Regions from separate parts of the Streptomyces cyslabdanicus genome, predicted to be linked through region 3. Evidence: riboswitches for the same ligand, from Rfam matches in the RefSeq annotation. Region 3 holds a riboswitch; each other region holds the start of a gene.
What was found. Region 3 has a riboswitch for cobalamin ahead of ACTYVM_RS14745 (ribonucleoside-diphosphate reductase subunit alpha). Riboswitches for the same ligand answer to the same signal wherever they lie in the genome.
Positions count from the first base shown of each region.

Region 1: it holds a riboswitch for cobalamin, as region 3 does, so the genes downstream of both, ACTYVM_RS00285 (cobalamin biosynthesis protein) here and ACTYVM_RS14745 (ribonucleoside-diphosphate reductase subunit alpha) in region 3, are expected to answer to the same signal.
Region 2: it holds a riboswitch for cobalamin, as region 3 does, so the genes downstream of both, ACTYVM_RS09080 (hypothetical protein) here and ACTYVM_RS14745 (ribonucleoside-diphosphate reductase subunit alpha) in region 3, are expected to answer to the same signal.

Region 1 is NZ_JBQRUW010000001.1:51,627-55,830, forward strand. It holds gene ACTYVM_RS00275 (inorganic phosphate transporter) at 1-945, shown strand, start outside; gene ACTYVM_RS00280 (hypothetical protein) at 977-1,201, shown strand; cobalamin riboswitch at 1,406-1,547, shown strand; gene ACTYVM_RS00285 (cobalamin biosynthesis protein) at 1,651-2,592, shown strand; gene ACTYVM_RS00290 (cobyric acid synthase) at 2,589-4,097, shown strand; gene cobN (cobaltochelatase subunit CobN) at 4,094-4,204, shown strand, end outside.
Region 2 is NZ_JBQRUW010000012.1:129,331-133,534, reverse strand. It holds gene ACTYVM_RS09095 (enoyl-CoA hydratase/isomerase family protein) at 1-1,029, opposite strand, end outside; partial or broken gene ACTYVM_RS09090 (acyl-CoA dehydrogenase family protein) at 1,026-1,205, opposite strand; gene ACTYVM_RS09085 (cobalamin-binding protein) at 1,284-2,204, shown strand; gene ACTYVM_RS09080 (hypothetical protein) at 2,293-2,682, opposite strand; cobalamin riboswitch at 2,752-2,874, opposite strand; gene ACTYVM_RS09075 (Fpg/Nei family DNA glycosylase) at 2,952-3,734, opposite strand; gene ACTYVM_RS09070 (maleylpyruvate isomerase N-terminal domain-containing protein) at 3,900-4,204, shown strand, end outside.
Region 3 is NZ_JBQRUW010000022.1:153,780-157,983, forward strand. It holds gene mctP (monocarboxylate uptake permease MctP) at 1-639, shown strand, start outside; gene ACTYVM_RS14740 (GNAT family N-acetyltransferase) at 714-1,226, shown strand; cobalamin riboswitch at 1,289-1,424, shown strand; gene ACTYVM_RS14745 (ribonucleoside-diphosphate reductase subunit alpha) at 1,548-3,914, shown strand; gene ACTYVM_RS14750 (ribonucleotide-diphosphate reductase subunit beta) at 3,914-4,204, shown strand, end outside.

The DNA.
Region 1 (4,204 bases), on a different contig from region 3:
CTGATCGGCGCCACCATCGCCTCGGCCGGCTTCAGCGCCGTGCACGGCGGTGTCCTGCTCACCAAGGTCCTCATCCCGGCGGTCGCCGCCCCGGTCGTCGCTGGTCTGGCCGCGCTGGTCGCGACCCGGCTGTCGTACGGCATCGGCAGCAAGTCGCGATCGCACGGCAGGGCGGCCGAGAAGGGCCACCGCGCGGGGCAGATCGCCTCCGCGGGCCTGGTCTCGCTGGCCCACGGCACCAACGACGCGCAGAAGACGATGGGCGTCATCACCCTCGCCCTGGTCACCGGCGGCGCCCTCGCCCCCGGCTCGAACCCTCCCACCTGGGTCATCCTCTCCGCTGGTCTGGCCATCGCGCTCGGCACCTACATCGGCGGCTGGCGCATCATCCGCACCATGGGCAAGGGCCTGACCGACCTCCAGCCGCAGCAGGGCTTCGCCGCCCAGACCAGCGCGGCCACCGCCATCCTGGCCTCCTCCCACCTCGGCTTCTCCCTGTCCACCACGCACGTCGTCTCGGGTTCGGTGATGGGCGCGGGCCTGGGCCGCAAGGGCGGCGTGGTCCGCTGGTCCACCGCGACCCGCATGGCCGTCGCGTGGGCGCTCACCCTGCCCGCCGCGGCTCTGGTCGGGGCCGGCGCGGAGGCCGTGACCCGGCTCGGCGCCTGGGGCACCTGCCTCGTCGCCGTGTTCCTGGTGGCCTCCAGCGCCGCGATCTGGAAGATCTCCCGCCGTGAGGTCGTCGACCACACCAACGTCAACAACACCGGCACCGACGCCGAAACCGAGGAGCCGGCCGGCGTGGTCACCCAGGCCATCGCCGCCGTCATCCCGCCCCCGGCCTCCCCGGTGACCGACGCGCTCACGGCCACGATCCCCGCCCAGCCCTCCGCGCCCGCCACCGACCCCGCGTCCGTCGCGCCCCCGCCGGCCGCCGCCGTCTGAGCCCGCGTCCAGGCAGAAGGAAGAGAACACCATGAAGATCGACTGGGCGGCCCTCGGCTCCGTCTTCGGCGTCAGCCTCGGCGTCACGGTGGGCCTCGTGGCCCTGTTCACCCTCGGCATCGCCGGTCTCTCCCGCCGCGAGCGGGCCGTCGCCCAGGGCGACGGCAGCGGGGTCCTCGCGGTCACCGGCGCCTACGCCTGCTTCGCCGCGTGCGCCGCCGCGGTGGCCTACGGGATCCACCTGATCATGGCGTAGCCGTACTGCCCGGCGCGCCCGGGACCCTGGCGACCGGGTCGGATCCGCGTGACGGGTCCCGCCCGACCCACACGTCACCACGTCACCCGCTCTTGCCGGACCGTCCCCGCGACGGCCCGGGAAGGGCGGGTTTTCCCGTCCGGCCCGCCCCGGGGTGTGGGCCTCATCTCAGTACCCCTGCGCAGGTCAACGGCAGGTTGACGGGTGTTCGCGGTGCGTGGTGGACTGCCGTAGCCACATACGGCGGCAGGAGAGGAAGTCCGGTGCGAATCCGGCGCGGTCCCGCCACTGTGACCGGGGATGAACATCCCCGGGAGTCAGGAACTCTCACCGCCGGTCTCGTCGAACCAGGGCGTGGACACCCTGAGTGAGGACATGTATCGCCATGCGCGGCTGCCGACCGAGGTTCACCAGTAACTCACTGACCGACCGCACGACCGGCTGACCCGATGGGTGCCGATCGCGACTTCGCGTACGGCGCCGCCGCCGGCCTCCTCGGTGACCTGCTCCTCGGCGATCCGCGCCGCGGGCACCCCGTCGCCGTGTTCGGACGGGCCGCGGGTGCCGTGGAACGCGCGCTGTGGCGGGACCACCGCGGCTGGGGCGCCCTGCACACCGCCGTGTGCGTGGGGGGCGTCGTGTCGTCGGCCGCGCTGGCCGCGTCCGCCCTGCGTCCTTCCCGTACCGCGTCCGTCGCGCTGACCGCCGCCGCCACCTGGGCCGTCGTCGGCGGGACCTCCCTCGCCCGGGAGGCGCGGGTGATCGGGCGCGCGCTGGAGGCCGGGGACATCGACGGCGCCCGGGCGCGGCTGCCGCATCTGTGCGGGCGCGACCCGCAGGCGCTGGACGCCGACGGGATCGCCCGCGCCGTGGTCGAGTCCGTCGCCGAGAACACCTCCGACGCGGTGGTGGGCGCGCTGGTGTGGGGCGCCGCCGCCGGTGTGCCGGGGCTCCTCGGCTTCCGCGCGGTCAACACCCTGGACGCCATGGTCGGGCACAAGTCCCCCCGCTACCGCCGCTACGGCTGGGCCTCGGCCCGGCTCGACGACCTCGCCGGTTGGCCGGGGGCGCGGCTCACCGCCGCCCTGGCGGCCGTCGCGGGAGACGACGCGCGCGGTGCCGTACGCGCCTGGCGCGCCGACGCCGGCCAGCACCCGAGCCCCAACGCCGGTCCGGTGGAAGCCTCGTTCGCGGGGGCGCTCGGGGTGCGCCTTGGCGGCACGCTCTCGTACGCCGGGCGCGTGGAGCACCGCCCCGTGCTCAACGGCGCCGGACGCGCCGTCCGGCCGGGTGACATCGAGCGCGCGGTACGGCTCTCCCGCCGTGTGGGCTGGCTCGCGCTCGGCGTGTGCGCGGGCGTACGGCTGCTGAAGAGAGGACGGACGTCATGAGCGGCGGTCTGCTCGTCGCCGGCACCACCTCCGACGCCGGGAAGAGCGTCGTCACGGCCGGCATCTGCCGGTGGCTGGTGCGCCAGGGCGTGAAGGTCGCCCCGTTCAAGGCGCAGAACATGTCCCTCAACTCCTTCGTCACCCGCGAGGGCGCCGAGATCGGGCGGGCGCAGGCCATGCAGGCCCAGGCGTGCCGCGTCGAGCCGACCGCGCTGATGAACCCGGTGCTGCTCAAGCCGGGCGGCGAGCAGAGCAGCCAGGTGGTGCTGCTGGGGAAGCCGGTGGGAGAGATGAGTGCCCGCGGCTACCACGGCGGGCGGCAGCAGAAGCTTCTCGGCACCGTCCTCGACTGCCTCGCCGAGCTGCGGAGCACGTACGACGCGGTGATCTGCGAGGGGGCGGGCAGCCCGGCGGAGATCAACCTGCGCCGCACCGACATCGTCAACATGGGGATCGCGCGCGGCGCGCGGCTGCCCGTGCTCGTCGTCGGCGACATCGACCGCGGCGGGGTGTTCGCCTCCTTCTTCGGCACGCTCGCCCTGCTGTCGCCCGAGGACCAGGAGTTCGTCGCCGGGTTCCTCGTCAACAAGTTCCGCGGCGACGTCTCCCTGCTCGAACCCGGCCTCGACATGCTGCACGGGCTCACCGGACGGCGTACGTACGGCGTGCTGCCGTTCCGGCACGGGCTCGGCATCGACGAGGAAGACGGGCTGAGGGTCTCCCTGCGGGGCGCCGTGCGGGAGTCCACCGTGGCGCCGCCGGTCGGCGAGGACGTGCTGCGGGTCGCCGTCTGCGCCGTGCCGCTGATGTCCAACTTCACCGACGTCGACGCGCTCGCCGCCGAACCGGGCGTCGTCGTGCGGTTCGTGGACCGACCCGAGGAACTGACCGACGCCGACCTCGTCGTCGTACCCGGCACGCGGGGCACGGTCAGGGCGCTGGAGTGGCTGCGGGAGCGCGGGCTCGCGCGCGCCCTCGCGAGAAGGGCGGCGGACGGGCGGCCCGTACTCGGCATCTGCGGCGGCTTCCAGCTCCTCGGCGAGCACGTCGAGGACGACGTCGAGTCGCGGGCCGGACACGTGGACGGCCTCGGACTGCTGCCCGTACGCGTCCGGTTCGCCCGCGAGAAGACCCTCACCCGGCCGCAGGGCGAAGCCCTCGGCGAACGGGTCGAGGGGTACGAGATCCACCACGGGGTCGCCGAAGTCACCGGCGGAAGTCCCTTCTTGGACGGGTGCCGGGTCGGTGCCGTCTGGGGCACCCACTGGCACGGCTCCCTGGAGTCGGACGGCTTCCGCCGGGCCTTCCTGCGCGAGGTGGCGGCCGCCGCCGGCCGGCGTTTCGTGCCGGCGCCCGACACCTCGTTCGCCGCACTGCGCGAGGAGCAGCTCGACCGGCTCGGCGACCTGATCGAACAGCACGCGGACACGGACGCGCTGTGGCGGCTCATCGAGTCCGGCGCGCCGCAAGGACTGCCTTTCATTCCACCGGGAGCGCCCGCATGAGCACAGTGTTGTTGTTGTCGACCGCCGACACCGATCTGCTCGCCGCCCGAGCCTCGGCGGCCTCCTACCGGATCGGCAACCCGACCCGCGTGGACGTCGGCGAGGAG
Region 2 (4,204 bases), on a different contig from region 3:
ACGGTCGCCGAGCGGGGCGAAGAAGCGGTTCACGTCGGCGTCGGTCACCTCGGCGAGGGTGTCGGGGGACCAGCGTGGGTCGCGGTCCTTGTCGATGACCTGAGCACGGATACCCTCCGCCAGGTCGGGGCTGCTCAGGGCGGCGCAGGAGACGCGGTACTCCTGGTCGAGGACCGGCTCCAGCGATCCGAGACGGCGGGCGCGGCGCACGGCGGCCAGGGCGACCTTCACAGCGGTCGGTGACCTGGTGAGCAGGGTTTCGGCCGCTTCCTTGGCGGCGGGCTCGCCGTGGTCGAGCAGCCGGCTCACGATGTCCTCGACCGTCGCGGCTGCGAAACAGGGGTCGATCCATTCCCTCTGCTCCTCCAACTCCCCTTGCGGCAACGGTCGGGCATGGCGCGCCAGCACCTCCCGTACGGGCGTGTCGGCCAGGTCGTCGATGAGGGCCGGCAGGGTCGCTGACGGCACGTAGTGGTCGGCGAGCCCGCAGAGCACCGCGTCGCCGGCGCCGATCTGCGCACCGGTCAGCGCGAGATGGGTGCCCAGTTCCCCAGGGGCGAGGGCCAGCAGATGGGTGCCGCCGACGTCGGGGACGAAGCCGATGCCGGTCTCCGGCATGGCGATCCGCGAGCGCTCGGTGACGATCCGGACGCTGCCGTGCGCGGAGACGCCGACGCCGCCGCCCATCACGATGCCGTCCATGAGGGCGACGTACGGCTTCGGATATCGGGCGATACGGGCGTTGAGGTGGTACTCGTCGCGCCAGAAGGCGGCCGAGGCGGTGCCGTCCCCGTCGCGGACGTCGTCGTGGATGGCGCGGATGTCACCGCCCGCACACAGGCCGCGCGCCCCCGCGCCGCTGATGACAACGGTCTCCACGGCCGGGTCGTGTTGCCAGGCCGTCAGCGCCGCGTCGATGCGGCGCACCATCTCGTGGGTGAGGGCGTTGAGGGCCTTCGGCCGGTTGAGGGTGATATGGGCGGCCCGTCCGTCGGTGTGGAACAGGACGGGTTCCTCGGCGGCGGTCATCCGAACGCCTCCGTCAGGCCGCGGGCCATGAGGACACGCATGATCTCGTCGGTTCCTTCCAGGATCTGTTGGACGCGCGGGTCACGGACGATCTTCTCAAGGCCGTACTCGCTGAGGTAGCCGTAACCGCCGTACAGTTGGAGCGCCCGGTCGGTGGCCGAGCAGCCGGTGCCGGTCGGTGCGATCACGCCGTGCAGGCCCTGCACGCCGGGCGCCGGAATCAGCGGATCCGCGAGGCCTCCTACAGTCGAGGTATGCGCATCGTCTCCCTGCTGCCCGCCGCGACCGACATCGTCGCCGAACTCGGCCTTTCGGAGCAGTTGGCCGGCCGCACCCACGAGTGCGACTGGCCGCCGCGCGAGGTCGCCTCGGTACCCGTGGTGACCGGGGCGGACCTGGACCAGGACGCGCTCACCAGCCGGGAGATCTCCGCCGCCGTCGGCGGGGCGGCGCACTCCGGTTCGTCGCTCTACACCCTGGACACCGAGGCCCTGGCCGCCCTGCGCCCCGACGTGGTGCTCACCCAGGATCTGTGCGACGTGTGCGCGGTGTCGTACGAGAAGGTCAGCCAGGCCGTGCGGCTGCTCGACGCCGGCACCCGGGTCCTCAGCCTGGAGCCGCGCACGCTCGACGACGTACTGGACTGCCTGGTCACCGTCGGCGACCTGCTCGGCGTGCGCGAACGCGCGCAGCGGCGCCGGGCCGCGCTGCGGGCCCGCCTCGACCGGGTCCGCGACGCGGTCGCCGGCCTCGGCCGGCCCCGGGTGGTGGCGATCGAGTGGCTCGACCCGCTGTGGCCCGCCGGGCACTGGGTGCCCGAGCAGATCACCACCGCCGGGGGCGAGCCGCTGCTCGCCGCGCCCGGCGAGCACACCGGGCCGACGACCTGGGAGGCGGTGCGCGCCGCGCGGCCGGACGTGATCCTCGTCCTGCCGTGCGGCTTCCCTCCCGAACGCACCCTGCGGGAAGCCGCGTTGCTCACCGGGCTGCCCGGCTGGACGGATCTGCCCGCCGTACGGTCCGGCCGCGTCTGGGTACTGGACGGGCCGTCCTACTTCAACCGGCCGGGACCTCGGGTGGTGCGCGGGGCGGAGGTGCTCGCCCAGGTCCTGCACGGCGTGCAGGCCGGCGAGGCGGTCACGTCGGCGGAGGCCCGGCCGTTCCCGGAGCGGTGACGAGGGACCGGTCGCCTCGCGTGGACGGGCCGCCCCGCGTGGACGTACGCGCCAGGGCGCGCGCGCGTCCTGGCACGCACGGGCCGCCTCAGGAGTCCGTGGGTCGCCGTGGCGGGGTGATGGCGTACAGGCCGAGGATCTCCGGCAGGGGCGCCACACCCGGGCCGCCGTCCCGTACCCAGGCGACGATGTCCTCGGTACCGCCCTCGTCGTTGACGAGCCCGAGCCAGACCGGCCGCGCACCGGCCGCCCGGCCCGCGGAGGACGGCTGGACCACGATGACGTTCGCCTGCTCACACACGTCGAGGCAGTCGGAGATGCGCACCGGCACCTCCGCCCGCAGCCGCGCGGTCTGCGCCGCGTGGTCGACCCCGGGCACCTTGGGGCTGCCGCAGCAGCAGTCGCGGCACACGACGACCCGGCACGGCACCGAACCGCTCCCCGCCACGGCACCGCCCGGCGCCTCGTCCGTCGGCATTTCAGGCACGCCGCACCACTCCCCTCCCGGGGAGATCCGCCCCGGTGTCGCTCGAGGAGGCGACCGCGTGAGTCTCCTGGCTCCCGGGTCTTCGCTCGTCCCGCCTTCCCACCCCGGGCGGGGCGGTGGCATCCCGGAACTCGCTCACCGGTCACAGTGGCGGGACCGCGCCGGATTCACACCGGCTTCCTCGGACCGCCGTCGCCTTATGTCGCCGGTCATCATCCCATGATCGGTTCCGCCCGCCCCTCCGCACCGGCCGGCGTCGCTCATCCCTGGCACCGCGGGCACCAGACCGTACGGCGTCCGCCGACGCGGTGGGAGCTCAGGAGCCACCCGCAGCGGGGACACATCGGATCCCTGTCGTCCCTGTGCCCGGTGAGCCAGGAGGGCCTCGACGGCACGCACCCGGCACGCACGGATGTCTCAAGGACCCGCCGCATTCGCGCACGGACACGCCGAACCTCGGTCTCGCTCAGGTCCCGCGCCGGGGTCCGAGGAGCCACCCTGGCCCGCCAGAGGATCTCGTCGCACAGGAGGTTCCCGAGGCCCGCGATCACGGACTGGTCCATCAGCGCGCTCTTGACGGCACGCCGTCGTCCCGACAGCAGCTCCCGGAACTCCGCTCCGCGCACGGTGAGGGCATCGGGACCCAGACCGTCGGTGATGCGCTCGACCTCCGTGTCGTCGACCAACCGCACGCCCTGGAGCTTGCGTTGATCGCGGTAGCGCAGTTGCCGGGAGTCGTCGAGCGTCAGCAGGATGCGGTCGTGCCGTTCGACCGGTTCGTCCGGGGAACAGCACCGAAGCGACCCCGTCATGCCGAAGTGCCACACCAGTGTGGGACCGTCGTGATCCGTCGGCACGAACAACCACTTGCCGTGCCGCCACGCCTCCCCCAGACACCTGCCCTTCAGTTCCCTCCGCAGCCGCTGCGCGCTGACACCCCGCAGCACCCCGGCGTCCCGCACCTCGACGTCCGTGACACGCCGGTGCCCGCCGCAGGCCATCAGCACCTCGCGGAATCCCTCGACATCCGGCAGTTCGGGCATGCGTGCGTCCGGGCTCCTGGTCGTACGGTCATCGGACCGCCGTACGCGGCGACGAGTACCCGTGAAGGGCGAGCCCACGCGCTCGGCACCGTGCTCCGGGGCCTCATGCCTCCGATCGGACGCGAGCCGGTTTGACGGACGGCCCGACCGGGACACCCATGGCACGTGATCCCGTCCAAGGTCGACGAAACGCTCCCGGAACTGGCGCCCTTCGTCCACGCCGTGCAGGGCCGAAGGCCCGACGACGGCACGTGGTGCGAGGCGTGGACGGTGCGTGACGTCCTGGTCCACCAGACGGGGAACGCCGAGGAACTGGCCCGGGTGCTACGAGCTTTCCTCGCGGGCACACCCGTGGAGACCAGGAGCTTCGAGCGTGAGGCTCCCTACCGGCGGATGTCGGACGCCGAGCTCTGGGCGGCGTTCATGACCAACTGCGAACAGCTCACCGAGATCACCGCGGCCGCCGCGCG
Region 3 (4,204 bases):
GAGAACATGTTCCCGGACTGGTTCGCGGGCGTGGCGTTCGCGGCGATCGCCATCGGCGCGCTGGTGCCGGCGGCGATCATGTCGATCGCGGCCGCGAACCTGTTCACCCGCAACATCTACAAGGACTTCCTCCGCCCGCACGCGACACCGAAGGAGGAGACCCGGGTCTCCAAGATCGTGTCGCTCCTGGTGAAGGTGGGCGCGCTGGTGTTCGTGCTGACCATGGACAAGACGGTCGCCATCAACTTCCAGCTGCTCGGCGGGATCTGGATCCTTCAGACCTTCCCGGCCCTGGTCGGCGGCCTGTTCACGCGCTGGTTCCACCGCTGGGCGCTGCTGGCGGGCTGGGCGGTCGGCATGGTCTACGGCACGGTCGCCGCCTACGGGGTCGCCTCGCCGACGCAGAAGCACTTCGGCGGCTCGGCCAAGGAGATCCCGGGCCTCGGCGAGATCGGCTACCTCGGTCTGACGGCGTTCGTGCTCAACGCGGCCGTCGTGGTGGTCCTGACGTTCGTGCTGAGGGCGGTCAGGGCGCCCGAGGGCGTGGACGAGACCCGGCCGGAGGACTACACGGCGGACGCCGGCGACCCGGGCGTCGAGGTGGAGCTCCCGCCGACCACGGCGGCGGCCCCGCAGTAGCACCGGGCACCCCGCGGGCCGCCGGAGAGAAATCCGGCGGCCCGCGGCCGGGCCCGTGCGGCACACTCGGGCCCATGGACTTCGCGATCCGGCCGGTGGAACCCGGCGAGTACGGCACGCTCGGTGAGATCACCGCCCAGGCCTACCTCCAGGACGGGCTGCTGGACTTCGGCGAGAGCGACGGATATCTCGTCGAGCTGCGGGACGTGGCCAAGCGGGCGGCCGCGGCCGAGGTGCTGGTGGCGGTGGCGGTGGCGGACGGGAAGGTGCTCGGCGGCGTGACCTTCGTCCCCGGCGCCGGTCCCATGGCCGACCTCGCCGGCCCCGGGGAAACCGAGATACGGATGCTCGCGGTCGCGCACGCGGCGCGCGGCAGAGGAGTCGGCGAGGCCCTCGTACGGGCCTGTCTGGACCGGGCACGCACCGTGGAGGGCTGTGTCCGCGTGGTGCTGTCCAGCCAGAGCTCCATGCGTACCGCCCACCGCGTCTACGAGCGCCTGGGCTTCGTCCGCACGCCGGGGCGGGACTGGAACCCGCTCCCGGAGCTGGACGACATCGCGCTGCTCACCTACGAGTTGACATTCTGACACGCTCCGGAGTCGACGCGGCACAACATATGGGGGTGCCCGACTCACTCAGCACAAGATGTATGCTCGTGCTCACTGTCGCCGCAGGGGAATCCGGTGCGAATCCGGAACTGTCCCGCAACGGTGTACTCGTGCGCATATGCCCCATGGGCCGCCACGAGCGTCAGTCCGAGGACCTGCCGACAGCGCGCCCGGCCGTCCGGTCCGGGTGCCCTGACGTCCGGGCCTCGCGGAATGGGCTGGTGGGCGCGGCGCCGCGTGCGCTCGTGTGCTGCCCCCTGCCCTGTGCGAGGCTCCGTGCCGAGCGAGGGAGAGCTCCACGTGACCATCGCGCCAGCCGACCCGGTTTCAGTCACAGCCACGGAAACCGACGGTCCAGGTGCCGTACTGCTGCGGACCCTGACCGAGCTGACCGCCGACCTCCCCGACGCCGACCCCGGCCGGGTCGCCGCCGCCGCGCTGCGCGGCCGGTCGGCGCGGGCCGACGAGGCCGAGTTGCGTGAGCTGGCCACGGAGGCGGCCGCCGGGCTCATCTCCGAGGACCCCGCCTACTCGCGGCTGGCGGCCAGGCTGCTGACCCTCACCATCCGCGCCGAGGCCGCCTCCCAGGGCGTCGCCTCCTTCACCGACTCGGTCACCGTGGGCCACCGCGAGGGCCTCGTCGCCGACCGGACCGCGGAGTTCGTACGCGCCCACGCCGACCGCCTGGACGCGCTGATCGACCGGGCCGCCGACGACCGCTTCGGCTACTTCGGCCTGCGCACCCTGCACAGCCGGTACCTGCTGCGGCACCCGATCACCCGCAAGGTGATCGAGACGCCCCAGCACTTCATGCTGCGGGTCGCGGCCGGCCTCGCGCAGGACGACACCGCGCGGTCCGTCGACGAGGTCGAGGCGCTCTACGGGCTGATGAGCCGCCTCGACTACCTGCCCTCCTCCCCCACGCTCTTCAACTCCGGCACGCGCCACCCCCAGATGTCGTCCTGCTACCTCCTCGACTCCCCCAAGGACGAGCTGGACTCCATCTACGAGCGCTACCTCCAGGTCGCCCGGCTGTCCAAGCACGCCGGCGGCATCGGCATCGCCTACTCCCGCATCCGCTCGCGCGGTTCGCTGATCCGCGGCACCAACGGGCACTCCAACGGCATCGTGCCGTTCCTGAAGACCCTGGACGCCTCGGTGGCCGCCGTGAACCAGGGCGGCCGGCGCAAGGGCGCCGCCGCGGTCTACCTGGAAACCTGGCACTCCGACATCGAGGAGTTCCTGGAGCTGCGCGACAACACCGGTGAGGACGCCCGCCGGACGCACAACCTCAACCTCGCGCACTGGGTCCCGGACGAGTTCATGCGCCGGGTGAACGCCGACGGGCAGTGGTCGCTGTTCTCCCCCGCGGACGTGCCGGAGCTGACCGACCTGTGGGGCGAGGAGTTCGACGCCGCGTACCGCGCCGCGGAGGCCCGGGGACTGGCGCGCAAGACCATGCCGGCCCGCGAGCTGTACGGCCGTATGATGCGCACCCTCGCGCAGACCGGCCAGGGCTGGATGACCTTCAAGGACGCCGCCAACCGCACCGCCAACCAGACGGCGCAGCCCGGTCACGTCGTCCACTCCTCCAACCTCTGCACGGAGATCCTGGAGGTCACCGACGACGGTGAGACGGCGGTGTGCAACCTGGGGTCGGTCAACCTGGGCGCGTTCGTGGCCGGCGGGGACATCGACTGGGAGCGGCTGGACGAGACCATCCGCACCGCCGTCACCTTCCTGGACCGCGTGGTCGACATCAACTTCTACCCGACCGAGCAGGCGGGGCGCTCCAACGCCCGCTGGCGGCCGGTGGGCCTGGGCGCCATGGGCCTCCAGGACGTGTTCTTCAAGCTGCGGCTGCCCTTCGACTCCCCTGAGGCCAAGGCCCTGTCCACCCGTATCGCCGAGCGGATCATGCTCGCCGCGTACGAGGCGTCGGCCGACCTCGCCGAGCGCAACGGCCCGCTGCCCGCGTGGGAGAAGACCCGTACGGCCCAGGGTGTGCTGCACCCCGACCACTACGACGTCGAGCTGACCTGGCCGGAGCGCTGGGCGGCCCTGCGCGAGCGGATCGCCGCCGTCGGCATGCGCAACTCGCTGCTGCTCGCCATCGCCCCGACCGCCACCATCGCCTCGATCGCGGGCGTGTACGAGTGCATCGAGCCGCAGGTCTCCAACCTCTTCAAGCGTGAGACGCTCTCCGGGGAGTTCCTGCAGGTCAACTCGTACCTGGTGGACGACCTGAAGGCGCTCGGCGTCTGGGACGCCCGCACCCGCGAGGCACTGCGCGACGCGAACGGCTCGGTGGCCGGCTTCGCCTGGATCCCCGAGGACGTGCGGACGCTGTACCGCACGGCGTGGGAGATCCCGCAGCGCGGTCTGATCGACATGGCCGCGGCGCGCACCGCGTTCCTGGACCAGTCCCAGTCCCTGAACCTGTTCATGGAGACGCCGACCATCGGCAAGCTCTCCTCGATGTACGCCTATGCCTGGAAGCAGGGCCTGAAGACGACGTACTACCTGCGCTCCCGCCCGGCGACCCGTATCGCCCGCGCGGCCCGGGCCCAGACTCCCGCCACCGTCCCTGTCCAGCAGGCGGCGCCGGACGCCGACGCGATCGCCTGCTCCCTTGAGAACCCCGAGTCCTGCGAGGCCTGCCAGTAATGACCAGCGAGACCAAGAACCTGCTCGACCCCGGCTTCGAACTGACGCTCCGTCCGATGCGCTACCCGGACTTCTACGAGCGCTACCGGGACGCCATCAAGAACACCTGGACGGTGGAGGAGGTCGACCTTCACTCGGACGTCGCCGACCTCGCCAAGCTGAGCCCGGCCGAGCAGCACCTGATCGGACGGCTGGTGGCCTTCTTCGCCACCGGTGACTCGATCGTGGCGAACAACCTGGTGCTGACGCTGTACAAGCACATCAACTCCCCCGAGGCGCGGCTGTACCTG